2 regions of the Nesterenkonia populi genome follow, and region 2 is predicted to be linked to the other one. Evidence: predicted binding sites of a transcription regulator. Region 2 holds the regulator's gene; the other holds the start of a gene.
What was found. Region 2 encodes LexA, which represses DNA repair genes until DNA is damaged. Its sites were predicted from a motif close to TCGAACANNTGTTCGA; they were not measured.
Positions count from the first base shown of each region.

Region 1: FWJ47_RS07185 (Rv2578c family radical SAM protein) is a predicted target of LexA. The motif match lies at 2,863-2,878, and genes of this name have one in related genera.

Region 1 covers NZ_VOIL01000001.1:1,558,271-1,564,920, forward strand. The annotation lists gene FWJ47_RS07180 (gamma-glutamyltransferase family protein) at 1-1,751, opposite strand, end outside; gene FWJ47_RS07185 (Rv2578c family radical SAM protein) at 1,762-2,853, opposite strand; gene FWJ47_RS07190 (beta-propeller fold lactonase family protein) at 3,034-4,287, opposite strand; gene FWJ47_RS07195 (RDD family protein) at 4,297-4,707, opposite strand; gene glnA (type I glutamate--ammonia ligase) at 4,876-6,306, shown strand; gene FWJ47_RS07205 (LysR family transcriptional regulator) at 6,380-6,650, opposite strand, start outside.
Region 2 covers NZ_VOIL01000001.1:1,185,880-1,192,529, reverse strand. The annotation lists gene FWJ47_RS05545 (SseB family protein) at 1-270, opposite strand, end outside; gene priA (bifunctional 1-(5-phosphoribosyl)-5-((5-phosphoribosylamino)methylideneamino)imidazole-4-carboxamide isomerase/phosphoribosylanthranilate isomerase PriA) at 285-1,019, opposite strand; gene hisH (imidazole glycerol phosphate synthase subunit HisH) at 1,080-1,727, opposite strand; gene hisB (imidazoleglycerol-phosphate dehydratase HisB) at 1,724-2,341, opposite strand; gene FWJ47_RS05525 (histidinol-phosphate transaminase) at 2,354-3,487, opposite strand; gene FWJ47_RS05520 (LysM peptidoglycan-binding domain-containing protein) at 3,527-3,871, opposite strand; gene lexA (transcriptional repressor LexA) at 4,056-4,787, shown strand; gene FWJ47_RS05510 (ATP-dependent DNA helicase) at 4,823-6,650, opposite strand, start outside.

The sequences.
Region 1 (6,650 bases), 370 kb from region 2:
GCAGCTTGAAGCCGGCCGGAGGCAGGGTCGCGGACCACGCAGGAGAGGCGTCCGAGCTTCCATTCTCCCGCGCGGGTGATGGCGTGGCCTCGCCGTTCCAGGCCGGCGATGACATCGTCGCCGAGCCGGTCTTCGACCACGGCGCCGCCGGGCTCCCACTGACGCGGCCAGAACGATGACGGCAGGGAGGTGGTGTGCAGCGCCGGTGCGTCGATGGCCTGCTGCGGGGTGTGGCCTCCCACCAGGGTGCGCAGCAGGAACAGCAGCTGCCACTGGTCCTGCTGGTCGCCGCCAGGGGTCCCCAGCGCCATGAAAGGCGCACCGTCTTTGAGGACCAGGGTGGGCGTGAGAGTTGTGCGCGGCCGCTTCCCCGGCTTCAGGGCGCTCGGAGAGCCCGGATCAAGCCAGTTCATCTGCAGCCGGGTGCCGAGGGGGAATCCCAGCTCGGGGATGGTCGGTGAGGACTGCAGCCACCCGCCCGATGGGGTGGCCGAGATCATGTTGCCCCAGCGGTCCACGACGTCGATATGGCACGTGTCGCCCTTCGTCTCGCCGGCCCTGCTGACCGTCGGCTCGCCGCCGCCCGCCGCTCCGCCGCTGAGGCCTGTGCCTGCGCGTTCGAGGCGGGGAAGCGTCTTGGCGGCCCCGGGGATGTCACCGGGGCTGAACTCGTGCGAGGCCTCCTCGGTGATCAGCTGGCGGCGGGCGGCGGCGTACTCGTCACTGAGCAGGTGATTAAGCGGCACCTCACCGTCTGCGTAGTAGGTGTCCCGGTCGGCCATGGCGAGCTTGAGCGCCTCCAGGATGGTGTGGGCCCCGAGCTCCGTGCCGGGGTCCAGACGAACGTCGTCGAAGCCGTCGAGAATCTTCAGGGCCTGCAGCAGCACAGGACCCTGACCCCAGGGACCCGTCTTGGCGATGGTGTGTCCGCGGAACTCGATGGTGACAGCGTCCTCGTAGCCGGCAGAGTGGTCCGCGAAGTCCTCCTGGGTGATCACTCCGGCGTAGTCCCCGCCGTCGGAATGCCGGTGAGGCGTCTTCACATACTCTGCGGCGGCCGCGGCGACTTTGCCGGTCTTCCACTCAGTACGCGCGGCATCGATGCGACCCTGGCGGTCAGCTGCCTCCGCACCAGCCTCCACCAGGCCGCGCAGCACCTTCGCATAGACCGGGTTGGTGAGCGTCTCACCCGGCTCAGGGACACGGCCCCCTGGCATCCACTGCGCAGCAGAGGTGGGCCAATGCTCGGTGAAGAGCTCCTGAACGGTGCGGATGATGCCGCTGATGGCGGGCACGGCCCGATGCCCGTTCTCCGCGTAGTCGATGGCGAAATCCAGGACACGGGCCAGCTCCCAGGTGCCGTGGTCGCGCAGGAGCAGCAGCCACGCGTCGACGGCCGCCGGCACGGCGGCGGCCAGCGCGCCCGCTCCTGGAACCCGGTCCAGGCCCAGACTTGCGCAGTGCTCCAGGGTGGCGGCCGCCGGCGCGGGGCCCTGTCCGTTCAGGACGATGGGCGTGGGGTCATCTGCGGCGGCGAAGACTCCCGTCATGTCGCCGCCGGGGCCGTTGAGGTGCGGCTCCACCACATGCAGGACAAACGCCCCCGCGGCTGCGGCGTCGAAAGCGTTGCCGCCGCGCTCCAGGACGGACTGTGCTGAGGCGGTGGCCAGCCAGTGGGTGGAGGCGCTCATCCCAAAGTGCCCTTCGAGGGTGGGGCGAGTGGTGAAGTCGGCGGCGTGGGTGAACGTCATGCCTGCTATCTCACCACAGGGCGCCCTGCGCCTGTCCGGAGAGCTCCAGCCCGGGAAGCTGCAGCTGCGGGTCATCGGCGCGCTGCTGCGGGGCGGACTCCTCGGGGGAGGTGCGGCCTCGCCAGCGCAGATCGCTGTCCCGTTCGAAGCCATGCCGGCGTCGTGCTTCCGCCGCCCTGGCTCCCAGCCACTGCTTGTACTCCTTGGAGGCATAGCTTCCGAAGCCGTGCTTGCCGCTGTAGAGCCGCCTGTATCTGGGCACCAGGGCGGGGTGCTCCTGCTGCAGCCACTGCATGAACCATTCGCGGGCGCCGGGCCGCAGGTGAAGAGCCCCCGTGCTCACCCAGCTGGCGCCAGCCTCCTTCAGGGAGCCGTGCAGCCAGTCGAGATGATCCTCAGAGTCGGTCAGCCAGGGCAGAATCGGCATCGCCAGAACATTCACGTTCAAGCCTGCGTCGGCGACAGTGCGGACCAGGTTGAGCCGGGCCGTGGGATTGGGGGTGCCGGGCTCCACGGCCTGCTGCAGAGGAGGGTCCATGATGGCCAGGGACACGGCCACAGAAACATCCACCCTCTTGGACGCCTCGACCAGCAGGGGCAGGTCCCTTTTCAGCAGGGGCCCTTTGGTGAGGATGGAGAACGGCGTCTCCGAGTCCGCCAACGCCCGGATGATGCCGGGCATGAGCTGATACCGGCCCTCCAACCGCTGATACGGGTCCGTGTTGGTGCCCAAGGCAACGTGCTCGCGCTTCCATGACGCCTTAGCCAGCTCCGCCCTCAGCACCTCAGCCACATTCGTCTTCACAACGATCTGCGTGTCGAAGTCCTCGCCCGTCCCCATATCCAAATAACTATGCGTATTTCTCGCGAAGCAATATTTACAGGAATGGCTGCATCCACGCGTTGGGTTAACGGTCCACTTGAACGGCATATTGGACTGGCCGGGCACTTTGTTGAGAGCAGTCTTGGCCGCAACCTCATGGAACGTGATGCCGTCGAACTCAGGTGTGCGGACGCTGCGCAGGAGTCCCTGCATCGGGATGAGGGGCGCCGCGGCCGGTGTGCCGGCGTCATCGTGGATCTTCTGGTTCTCCCACCGCATGGACGATATTCGAACATATATTCGAGTCCACGTCTATGGCTGCGCGTGGCTCAGCAGCGTCCACGAGCGGACAGTTCCCGAGGCATAGCAGCAGGCTTCGCACTCGCAGGAGCAGGGGCTGTCGCAAAGGCCTTGCGTCGCTCTCTGCACCGGCAGCTGATTGCGCGGTGTCCCGAGCCGCTACTGCTCGACAGTGTCGTCGAAGATCATCAGGGCACCGCCGTCGTGGTAGTTGGAGACCCACACCGTGCCGGAGAGCTCGTCATAGGTGACCCCGATGGGATACTCGCCCGCAGGCAGCGTCTCGATCTCGTCCAAGGTCTCAGCGTCGAATTTGGAGATCGTGTTGTCGTAGTAGTTCGCGGCGAACAGGGCGGTGCCGTCTGCGGAGATGTCCATGGTCCGCGGTTCCCGGCCCGTCGGGGTGGAATCGATCACCTCGTTGGTCTCCGTGTCGAACGCGACGATCTGGTCCGAGCCCGAGAACGTCGCATACAGGACGTCGCCCTCGGGGGAGAGGACCAGGTGCCGGGGGCGCTCGCCCTGGTTGTAGAACATCTCCGCCTCGCCGGTCTCCAGGTCCACCTCGTATATCTCATCGGCGTACATGGCAGTGACGTACACGGTCTGGTTGTCCGGCATAGGGGCGATGCCGCGGGGCTGCGAGTTCAGCCGGATGCGCTCCGTGGTCTCCCCGGACTCGGCATCCACCACGGAGAGGTCGTGGTCGCACCAGTTGGAGACCAGCAGGGTGGAGGCATCCGGGGTCACTGCGAGGTACTTGGGGACGCGGCCCACCTCGATGAAGTCGTCCCAGTCGCCTTCCTCCACGCTGTAGCGGAACAGGGCGGTGGGCTCGACGGCATCCCCGTTGCGGCAGTCGTCGTAGGCGTCCGCGCCGTAGTCCCGGAAGCGGTACTGGGAGACGTACGCGTACTCGCCGTCCTCAGTCCACACCGCCTCCACGGGCGCGCCGGTCACCTCATCCGGGTAGCCGTCCACGCCGAAGTCAGCGGGGCTCAGCGTCGCATCCAGCTCCTGGACCAGCTCCCGCTCCTCGGTGTCGTACAGCGTGGAGCTGTTCCGGTAGATCATGTTGTTCGCGATCGCGAGGCCCCGCCCGTTGGAGACCACAGACTTCGGAAAGATAGAAGGCTCGGTGATGGACTCCGCATATGAGAACCCAGTGGTGTTCGACGCCGGCCGGTCCGGGATCTCGTCCTCATCCGGGACGGCGCTGCCGCCCTCCTCGTCATCCCCGGAGTCACCGCCCTCAGCCTGATCCTCGCCGCCTTCAAGCGTGGGGCTGGGGATGCTCTCCTGCTCATCCTCAGCCGACTGCTCCTCGCCGTCGCCACCGCAGGCCGTCAGCAGCACGGCAGCGCTCAGCGAAAGGGCAGCCAGGCGCAGGGGGACGGTGCGGGGCTCAGTCATGGGTGTTCCTCACATCTGGAGCTGAACGGTCCCAGCAATTCTGTCATGGGCGCCGCGGCCGTCCGGGGAGATCAGCAGTACGGGAATGATCAGGAGCAGCATCGCCGTTCGCAGGCTCGACCACGCCGGGCCGGGGATCGAGGCGGGCCCGCCGTTGCCCAGCCGCACCACCTGGATGCGCATCAGACGTTTGCCGATCGTGACGCCCAGCAGGCCGCCCAGCAGCACGTGCATGAGCACGAAGATTCCCAGTGTGACCAGTTCGTCGAAGCCGAAGAACGCGAAGGAGATCAGCGAGGCGATGCCCCAGTCGATGAACAGGGCCAGCACCCGTCTGCCGAAGGGGGCCAAAGCGCCTGGGCCATCAGGGGGGAGCCCCAGGAGATCGCCGGGGTATTCGTCGTCGTGCTCTGCAGTCACAAGCGACCAGTGTACGGATGAGAGTCCCCGTTAACATCTTGGAAACATTTGCGTGACCGGCGGGAAACCCAAGGGTCGGTAGTGTGTCAGATGTCTGCCTGAGGCCGAGTTGCTGAACCGGAGCTCAGGAGTCCGATGACCGACTCACACGATGAGGAGCAGTACCGCATGTTCTCCAGCCCCCAGGAAGTTCTCGACTTCATCAAGAATGAGGACGTGAAGTTCGTCGACATTCGCTTCACCGACCTGCCCGGCCTGCAGCACCACTTCAATGTTCCGGCCCACACCGTCGACCTCGACTTCTTCGAGAACGGCCAGCTCTTCGACGGCTCCTCCATCCGCGGATTCCAGGGCATCCAGGAGTCTGACATGCAGCTCATCCCGGACCCCACCACCGCGTTCCTCGACGAGTACCGCGAGGCCAAGACCCTCGTGATGACCTTCTCCATCATCAACCCCCGCACCGGCGAGCCCTACGCCCGCGACCCCCGCGGCATCGCCCGGAAGGCCGAGGAGTACCTCGCCTCCTCCGGCATCGCCGACACCGCCTTCTTCGGCCCCGAGGCTGAGTTCTTCCTGTTCGACGAGGTCTCCTACAGCAACTCCCCGAACGAGTCCTTCTTCAAGGTCAACGCCAAGGAGGCCAACTGGGGCTCCGGCAAGAGCGGCGAGTTCGACGGCGTCCCGGACGCGCACAAGCTCGCCACCAAGGGCGGCTACTACCCCGTGACTCCGCAGGACAAGTCCGCTGAGGTCCGTGACGAGATCGTCCTCGCCCTGGAGCGCGCCGGCCTGTCCGTGGAGCGCGCCCACCACGAGGTCGCCGGCCCCGGCCAGCAGGAGATCAACTACAAGTTCAACACCCTGACTCTGGCTGCCGACGACATCCAGAAGTTCAAGTACGTGGTGAAGAACACCGCCGCCAAGTACGGCCTGGCAGCCACCTTCATGCCCAAGCCTGTCTTCGAGGAGAACGGCTCCGGCATGCACTGCCACCAGTCCCTGTGGAGCGGCGGCGAGCCCCTCTTCTACGACGAGGCCGGCTACGCCAACCTCTCCGACACCGCTCGCTGGTACATCGGCGGCCTGCTGAAGCACGCAGCCGCCGTGCTGGCCTTCTCCAACCCGACGGTGAACTCCTACAAGCGACTGGTGAAGGGCTACGAGGCGCCCGTCTCCCTGGTCTACTCCCAGGGCAACCGCTCCGCCGCGGTCCGTATCCCGATCACCGGCTCCAACCCCAAGGCCAAGCGCCTCGAGTTCCGCGCCCCTGACGCCTCGGGCAACCCCTACCTGGCCTTCGCCGCCATGATGATGGCCGGCCTGGACGGGATCAAGAACCGCATCGAGCCCCACGAGCCCGTCGACAAGGACCTCTACGAGCTGCCCGCTGAGGAGCTCAAGGACATCCCGCAGGCTCCCGGCAGCCTCGAGGAGGCCCTGGCAGCCCTGGAGGCCGACCACGACTTCCTGCTCGAGGGCGGCGTCTTCACCGAGGAGCTGATCCAGGCCTGGATCGAGTACAAGCATGAGGAGGAGATCGACCCGATCCGCATGCGCACCACTCCCGCTGAGTTCGAGCTGTACTTCAGCGTCTGATCAGTCACCTCTGACTGACTCTTCACGGAGGGCCTCACCCGCTCGGGTGGGGCCCTCCGCGCGTCTGCTGGATTCAGCTCTCCGGGCGGAGGCCGGCTTCCGCGGCCAAGTGCTGGAGGGTCTCCAGTGCGACGGCGACCGGTCGGCTGCTGCCCCGGTCCTGCCGCACATGCGCCACCACCCGGCGCTGCACCTGCGGTCTGTGCAGCGGGCGGATGCTCACATTCGGCGGCGCATCCTGCAGTGCCAGCCGGGTGAGGACTGTGACCCCGACGCCGGCCTCCACCAGGCTCAGAGCCGCATAGTGGTCATCGAGCCGGGCCACCACGTTCGGGGCGAACCCG
Region 2 (6,650 bases):
GAAGAGGCGCTGCCCGGCCAGGGCGTTGACGAATTCTGCCTCGTCCGCCACGCCGTCGATCAGTGCTGAGCGCGCCTGCGCCACCGCGGGCGCGGCGAGGCCGTCGTCGCCGTCGAAGGTGTGAAGCGGGTTCCCCTCGCCGGAGAGGTCCCGGTGCTGCCACGGGATGCCCGCGGAGTCCGCCGGCCTCCCGTCGGCGCTCCGATGCTGCCTGCCCAGCAGGTTGGCGATGTGGGCGGGGAGCTCCTTGGCGCTGTCGTTCTCAGCCACGGACTGGGGTCGGCTCAGGCACTCTGGCGGGCGGCTTCGAGCGCCTGGGGAAGGGTGAACTTGCCCGCGTAGAGGGCTTTGCCCATGATGGCGCCCTCCACGCCGGTGGAGACCAGCTGGGCGAGGGCCTCAATGTCCTCGATGGACGAGATCCCGCCGGATGCGATGACGGGCTTCTCCGTCTTCCGGCAGACCTCGGCGAGGAGCTCAGTGTTGGGGCCGCGCAGGGTCCCGTCCTTGGTCACGTCAGTGACCACGTACCGGGGGCAGCCGGCATCCTCGAGGCGCTGCAGCACCTCCCAGAGGTTGCCGCCCTCCTTGGTCCAGCCGCGTGCTGCGAGGGTCTCACCGCGCACATCGAGGCCGACGGCGATGGCGTCGCCGTGCCTGCCGATGACCTTGGCGGTCCAGTCGGGGTCCTCCAGGGCGGCGGTGCCGAGGTTGACCCGGGCGGCGCCGAACTCGAGAGCCCGCTCGAGGGACTCGTCGTCGCGAATGCCCCCGGAGAGCTCAATCTTCACGTCGATCTGCTCGACCACGCGCTTGAGGACCTCGCGGTTGTGCCCGCGCCCGAAGGCAGCGTCGAGGTCCACCAGGTGGATCCACTCAGCTCCCTCCTGCTGCCACTTCATCGCCGCATCGAGGGGGTCGCCGTAGCCGGTGGCGGAGCCGGCCTCACCCTGGACCAGGCGGACCGCCTGCCCGCCTTCGACGTCGACGGCGGGCAGGAGTTCAAGGGCTGCAGTCATGGGGACTCGCTTTCGTTCTCTTCAGCTCGGTGGAGATGGCCGCCTCACGCGGCCTGTGCGTCAGCTCTTCAGGGAATCGATCCAGTTGCGGAGCAGCTTCTGGCCGGCCTCGCCGGACTTCTCCGGGTGGAACTGCGTGGCGGACAGGGGGCCGTTCTCCACTGCGGCGACAAAATCTGCCCCATGGTGGGCCCAGGTGACCCGGGGGGCGGCCATCTGCGGAATGGAACGGTCGAACTCCCACTTCTGCACCGCGTAGGAGTGGACGAAGTAGAACCGCTCGTCCTCAATCCCGTCGAAGAGCACGCTGCCCTCCGGAGCGTTCACGGTGTTCCATCCCATGTGGGGCACGACGACGTCCTGAGGCAGGGCCGTGACTTCGCCGGGCCACTCCCCCAGGCCCTCAGCGACGATGCCGTGCTCGACTCCGCGCTCGAAGAAGACCTGGTGGCCGACGCAGATGCCGAGCACGGGGCGGCCTCCGGCGATGCGCTGACCGATCCAGCGGGGGGCCTCGGTGGAGGTCAGAGCTTCCATGACGGCGGCGAAGGCGCCGACGCCGGGGACGACGAGCCCGTCGGCGTTCAGCAGCCTCTGGCGGTCCTGGGTGAGCTCCACTTCGGCGCCGGCCTGCTCGAGGGCACGCACCGCGGAGTGGACATTGCCGGACCCGTAGTCGAGGACAGCGACGGTGGGCAGGGTGCTCACAGTGCTCCCTTGGTGGAGGGAATCTCGTCAGTGCGGGGGTCAGATTCCACAGCCGCGCGCAGGGCTCGGGCGAACGCCTTGAACTGCGCCTCGACGATGTGATGCGGGTCGCGGCCGCCGAGGACCTGCATGTGGAGGCAGATTCCGGAGTGGTGGGTGATGGCTTCGAAGACGTGCCGCGTCATGGAGCCGGTGAAGTGCCCGCCGATGAGGTGGTACTGCTGGCCGTCGGGCTCCCCCGAGTGCACCAGGTAGGGCCGGCCGGAGACGTCGACGACCGCCTGGGCGAGAGCCTCGTCCAGCGGGACCATGGCGCTGCCGAACCGGCGGATGCCGCGCTTGTCGCCCAGTGCGGCGCGCAGGACCTCGCCGAGGACGATGGCCGTGTCCTCCACTGTGTGGTGGACATCGATGTGGGTGTCGCCCTGAGCCTGGACATCCAGGTCGATGAGGGAGTGCCGGCTGAGCGCAGTCAGCATGTGGTCGTAGAAGGGCACGCTGGTGGAGATGTTCGAGGTGCCGGTGCCGTCCAAGTCCATGCGCACGCTCACCTGCGACTCGCTGGTGGTGCGCTCCATCCGGGCGACGCGGCCCTCAATCAGTTCAGCTCCCATAGGTCCTCCAGTCTAACGGCCCAGTGAGCGGCGCAGTGAGTCGAGGAAAAGGGTGGTCTCCTCCTCGGTGCCGGCAGTGACCCGGAGATGGCCGGCGATGCCGACGTCACGGACCAGCACTCCGTCGTCAAGCAGGTGCCGCCAGACTGCCTTCTCATCCTCGAGGCCTCCGAAGAACACGAAGTTGGCGTCCGAGGGGCTGGGTGCCAGACCCATGGCGGTGAGCTCCTCGACGATCCGGTCCCGCTGAACCTTGATCTTCTCCACATTGGCCATGAGGCTCTCGGCGTGATCGAGCGCGGCGCAGGCTGCCGCCTGGGTGTAGATCGACAGGTGGTAGGGAAGACGCACCAGTCGCAGTGCGTCGGTGATCTCCGGCGCTGCGGCGAGATATCCGAGCCGGCCCCCAGCCATGGCGAAGGCCTTGGACATGGTGCGGGTGACGACGAGCCGGGGGCGGCCCTCCAGAAGCTCCAGAGCTGAGGCCACGCCGGGCTGGCGGAACTCACCGTAGGCCTCATCCACGATCACGATGGTCGCGGACTCGGCCGCGGCCTCATAGGCGGCCCGCACCACATCAAGGTCCAGAGCGGTGCCGGTGGGGTTGTTGGGCGAGGTGAGGATGACGACGTTCGGCCGGTGCTCGCGGATCTGCGCAGCGACATCCTCGGCGGACTGCGTGTAGTCCTCGTTGCGGGTGCCGGGAATGTAGTCGCTGTAGGTGCCCCGGGCATACAGCGGGTACATCGAATAGGTGGGAGGGAAGGCCATGACGGACCGGCCCGGGCCGGCGAAGGCCTGGAGCAGGTGCTGCATGATCTCGTTGGAACCGTTGGCCGCCCAGATGTGCTCCGCGGTAAAGTGAGCCTGCGGCAGGTCCCTGCTGAGGAAGTCTGCGAGCTTCTCCCGCAGAACGGTGAACTCGCGGTCCGGATACCGGTTCATCTGCGCGGCGGCCACGCGCACCTCTTTGGTGATGGCGTCCACCACGTCGGCGGGCACCTCATGCGTGGTCTCGTTGACGTTGAGCATCGCCCGCACGGTCAGCTGAGGAGCGCCATAGGGCTGCTGCCCCTTCAGCTCCTCACGGATGGGCAGTGCGGCCAGGCGGTCAGCGCGTGCATTCGAACTCTGAGCGTCAGTCACCGCTCCATCCTATGGCCGAGCGGTCAGGCAGGGTGTCCGTTACTGAGCAGCAGGCAGGTACAGGGTCTGTCCCGCCTCCACCTGGGAGGAATCCAAGTCATTGATCTCCGCGATGCGGGTGATGGTCTCCTGCACCGGAGCCTGCGACTCAGCCCGCTGGGCCAGTTCCCACAGAGTCTCCCCCGGTGCGACGGTGACCTCCACAGCCTCCACCCCAGAGACCTCCTGCGAAGAGGCCTGGGCCTGGTTCGTCAGGCCCGACAGGCCGAAGAGGAGAAGGGCCGCCAAGGCCGCAGCAGCAAGCATGGAGGGCAGGCCCAAGAGCACGAGCCGCCCCCTGCGGGTCAGCTGGATGCCCGAAGTCTGCGATGCGGTGCTGGTCATGGTGTCCTCCTGTAGTGAGCTCGAACGTCGATTCGAACATCTGTTCTATTTTTAGCACACATCTTCGATAGCTTCTACCTCGAATCGAACACAATGATGGAAACTGTGTCCGAACTCCCGTAGGCTTCGAACCAGCATTCGAGAGCGCTCGAAGACACAGACCATCCAACTGCGGGGGTATGACATGGAAAATGACGCGGCATCGCTGACGGAGCGGCAGCGGAGGATCGTCGACATCATCCAGGAGGCGCTGGCCGAGCGGAGCTATCCGCCGTCCATGCGAGAGATCGGCGACGCCTGCGGCCTGGCCTCCCTCTCCTCCGTCACCCATCAGCTGGGCAGGCTCCAGCAGCTCGGCTACATCCGCCGCGATCCTGGGCGGCCTCGGGCGATGGAGGTGCTCCGCGACTCCTCCGGCCGCCCCCTCGCCGAGCCGGTGAGCGCAGACGGCCCCGCCGGTTCAGCCGCAGACGCCCCCGAGGTGCGCGAGGACCCCTCCGGCGTCGTCGACCTCGACGCTTACCGGCAGCAGGTCGACTCGCGCGTCTCCCAGGTGCCTCTGGTGGGACAGATCGCCGCCGGCGGGCCCATCCTCGCCGAGCAGAACGTGGAGGACGTGATGGCCCTGCCGCGGCAGCTCACCGGAGAGGGCGAGCTGTTCATGCTGCAGGTCCGCGGCGACTCGATGATCGAGGCCGGAATCTTCGAGGACGATTGGGTGGTGGTGCGCCGCCAGGCCGATGCCGACAACGGGGACATCGTCGCGGCGCTTCTGGACGAGGAGGCCACCGTGAAGACCCTCAAGCGGCGGGACGGCCACCAGTGGCTGCTCCCGCAGAACCGGCAGTACGAACCGATCCTCGGCGACGAGGCCGCCATCATGGGCAAGGTCGTCACCGTCCTGCGCAGCCTCTAGGGGCGATGCACTCGGCTCCGCAGCCCGAACGGAGGCTAGCCTGAGCCGGACAGCCGACGGAGGGCGCCCTGCGCCACACTGCTGTCGGTGGTGGCCCAGAAGTCAGGCATGGACTGCTTGAGGTAGCTGCCGTACTGCTTGGTGGCCAGCCGGGAATCGAGCACCGCCAGCACTCCCCGGTCCTCCTGCGTGCGGATCAGCCGCCCCGCGCCCTGCGCCAGGCGCACCGCGGCGTGCGCCGCGGAGACCGCCATGAACCCGTTGCCGCCGGACCGTGCGACCTCCTGGCTCCGAGCGTTCATCAGCGGGTCGTCCGGGCGCGGGAACGGGATCCGGTCGATCGCCACCAGGCGGCAGGACTCCCCCGGAACGTCCACCCCCTGCCAGAGAGACATCGTCCCGAACAGGCATGTCTCCTGGTCCTCTGCGAACTCTCGCACCAGGGCAGACATCGTCGCATCGCCCTGGCAGAGGATCGGCACGTCCAGCTGCTCCCGGAGCTGCGCCGCGGCCTCCTCCGCGGCTCGGCGGGAGGAGAAGAGGGCCAGCGTCGCACCCTTGGACGCTTCGATGAGCCGGCCCAGCTCCTCCCTCTGGGCGTGCTGAGTATTCAGCGAGGGGGCCGGCAGATGCTTGGCCACGTACAGCATTCCCTGCTTGGGGTAGTCGAACGGGCTGCCGACATCCGCCGCATCCCAGCCCGGAGCCTTCGGGCCGGAGAGCCCCAGCTGCCCGGCCACAGGGTCGAAGCTGCCTCCCACCGCCAGCGTCGCGGAGGTCAGCACCACCGTGCGCGTGCCGAAGAGCCCCTCCCGCAGACGTTCGGCCACCGTGGTGGGCGCCACGTAGATCAGCGGCGGCTCGGTCGGGTCCGCCGGGGTGTAGCCCTGGCCGGGGGTGAAGGTTCCGGGCCGGGTGAGCCAGACGACGTCGGGCGTCTCGTCGGCCTGGAGGATGCGGTTGGCGACGTCGTAGACCGCCTGAAGCCGGGCACGTGCGGCAGTCCTTCCGGCCTCAGCCTCGCCGGCGGTGCTGTCCCCCGCGGGCTTGGAGTCGGAGAGGGCGGTCTTGGCGGCGTCACGGGCGGCCTGGACCGCGGAGAGCTGCCGCTCGCGGAGCCCCGTCGGCTTGCCGGGCGTCTTGTTCAGCAGTCCGTCCTCGATCCCGTCGAAGGCGGCGCCCACCGCAGCCGCGGCGTCCTGCAGCGGCTCCACCCGGATCGCCGTGTGCCGGCGGGCCGAGGAGGCCGCGGCCTGGATCATGGCCGCCGAGAGGTGCACCGTCACTGCAGAAGTCACCCGCTCAGCGAGCTCGTGCCCCTCATCGATGATCACGGCGTCATGCTCCGGCAGGACTTCCAGGCCCTCGAAGGCGTCGATGGCCAGCATCGCATGGTTGGTGACCACAATGTCGGAGTCAGCGGCCTGGGCCCTGGCCTGCTCCGTGAAGCACTCCTCCACCATCGGGCACTTCCGGCCCAGGCAGTCCACCGCGTTGACGGAAACCTGCCGCCATGCCTGGTCGGTGACCCCTTCGGGCAGGTCGTCGCGGTCGCCGGTCTCCGTCTTCTCCGCCCATTCGCGCAGCATCACCACCTGCTTGCCCAGCTTGGAGGTGGGCTCATAGGTCGTCACGCCCCCGCTGGGCTCAGCCGCGACGGAGAACAGCGCCTCAGCGTCGTCGTCCCCCTCGGGGAAGCCTCCGGCGAGCTTCTGCTTGCACAGGTAGTTCGCGCGACCCTTCACCAGGGCCACCTCCACCGGGCGCTCCAGCTCTGGTTCGAGGCTCTCCAGCAGGCGCGGGAGGTCCCGACCCATGATCTGCGCCTGCAGGGCGAGGGTCGCCGTGGAGACGATCACCGGC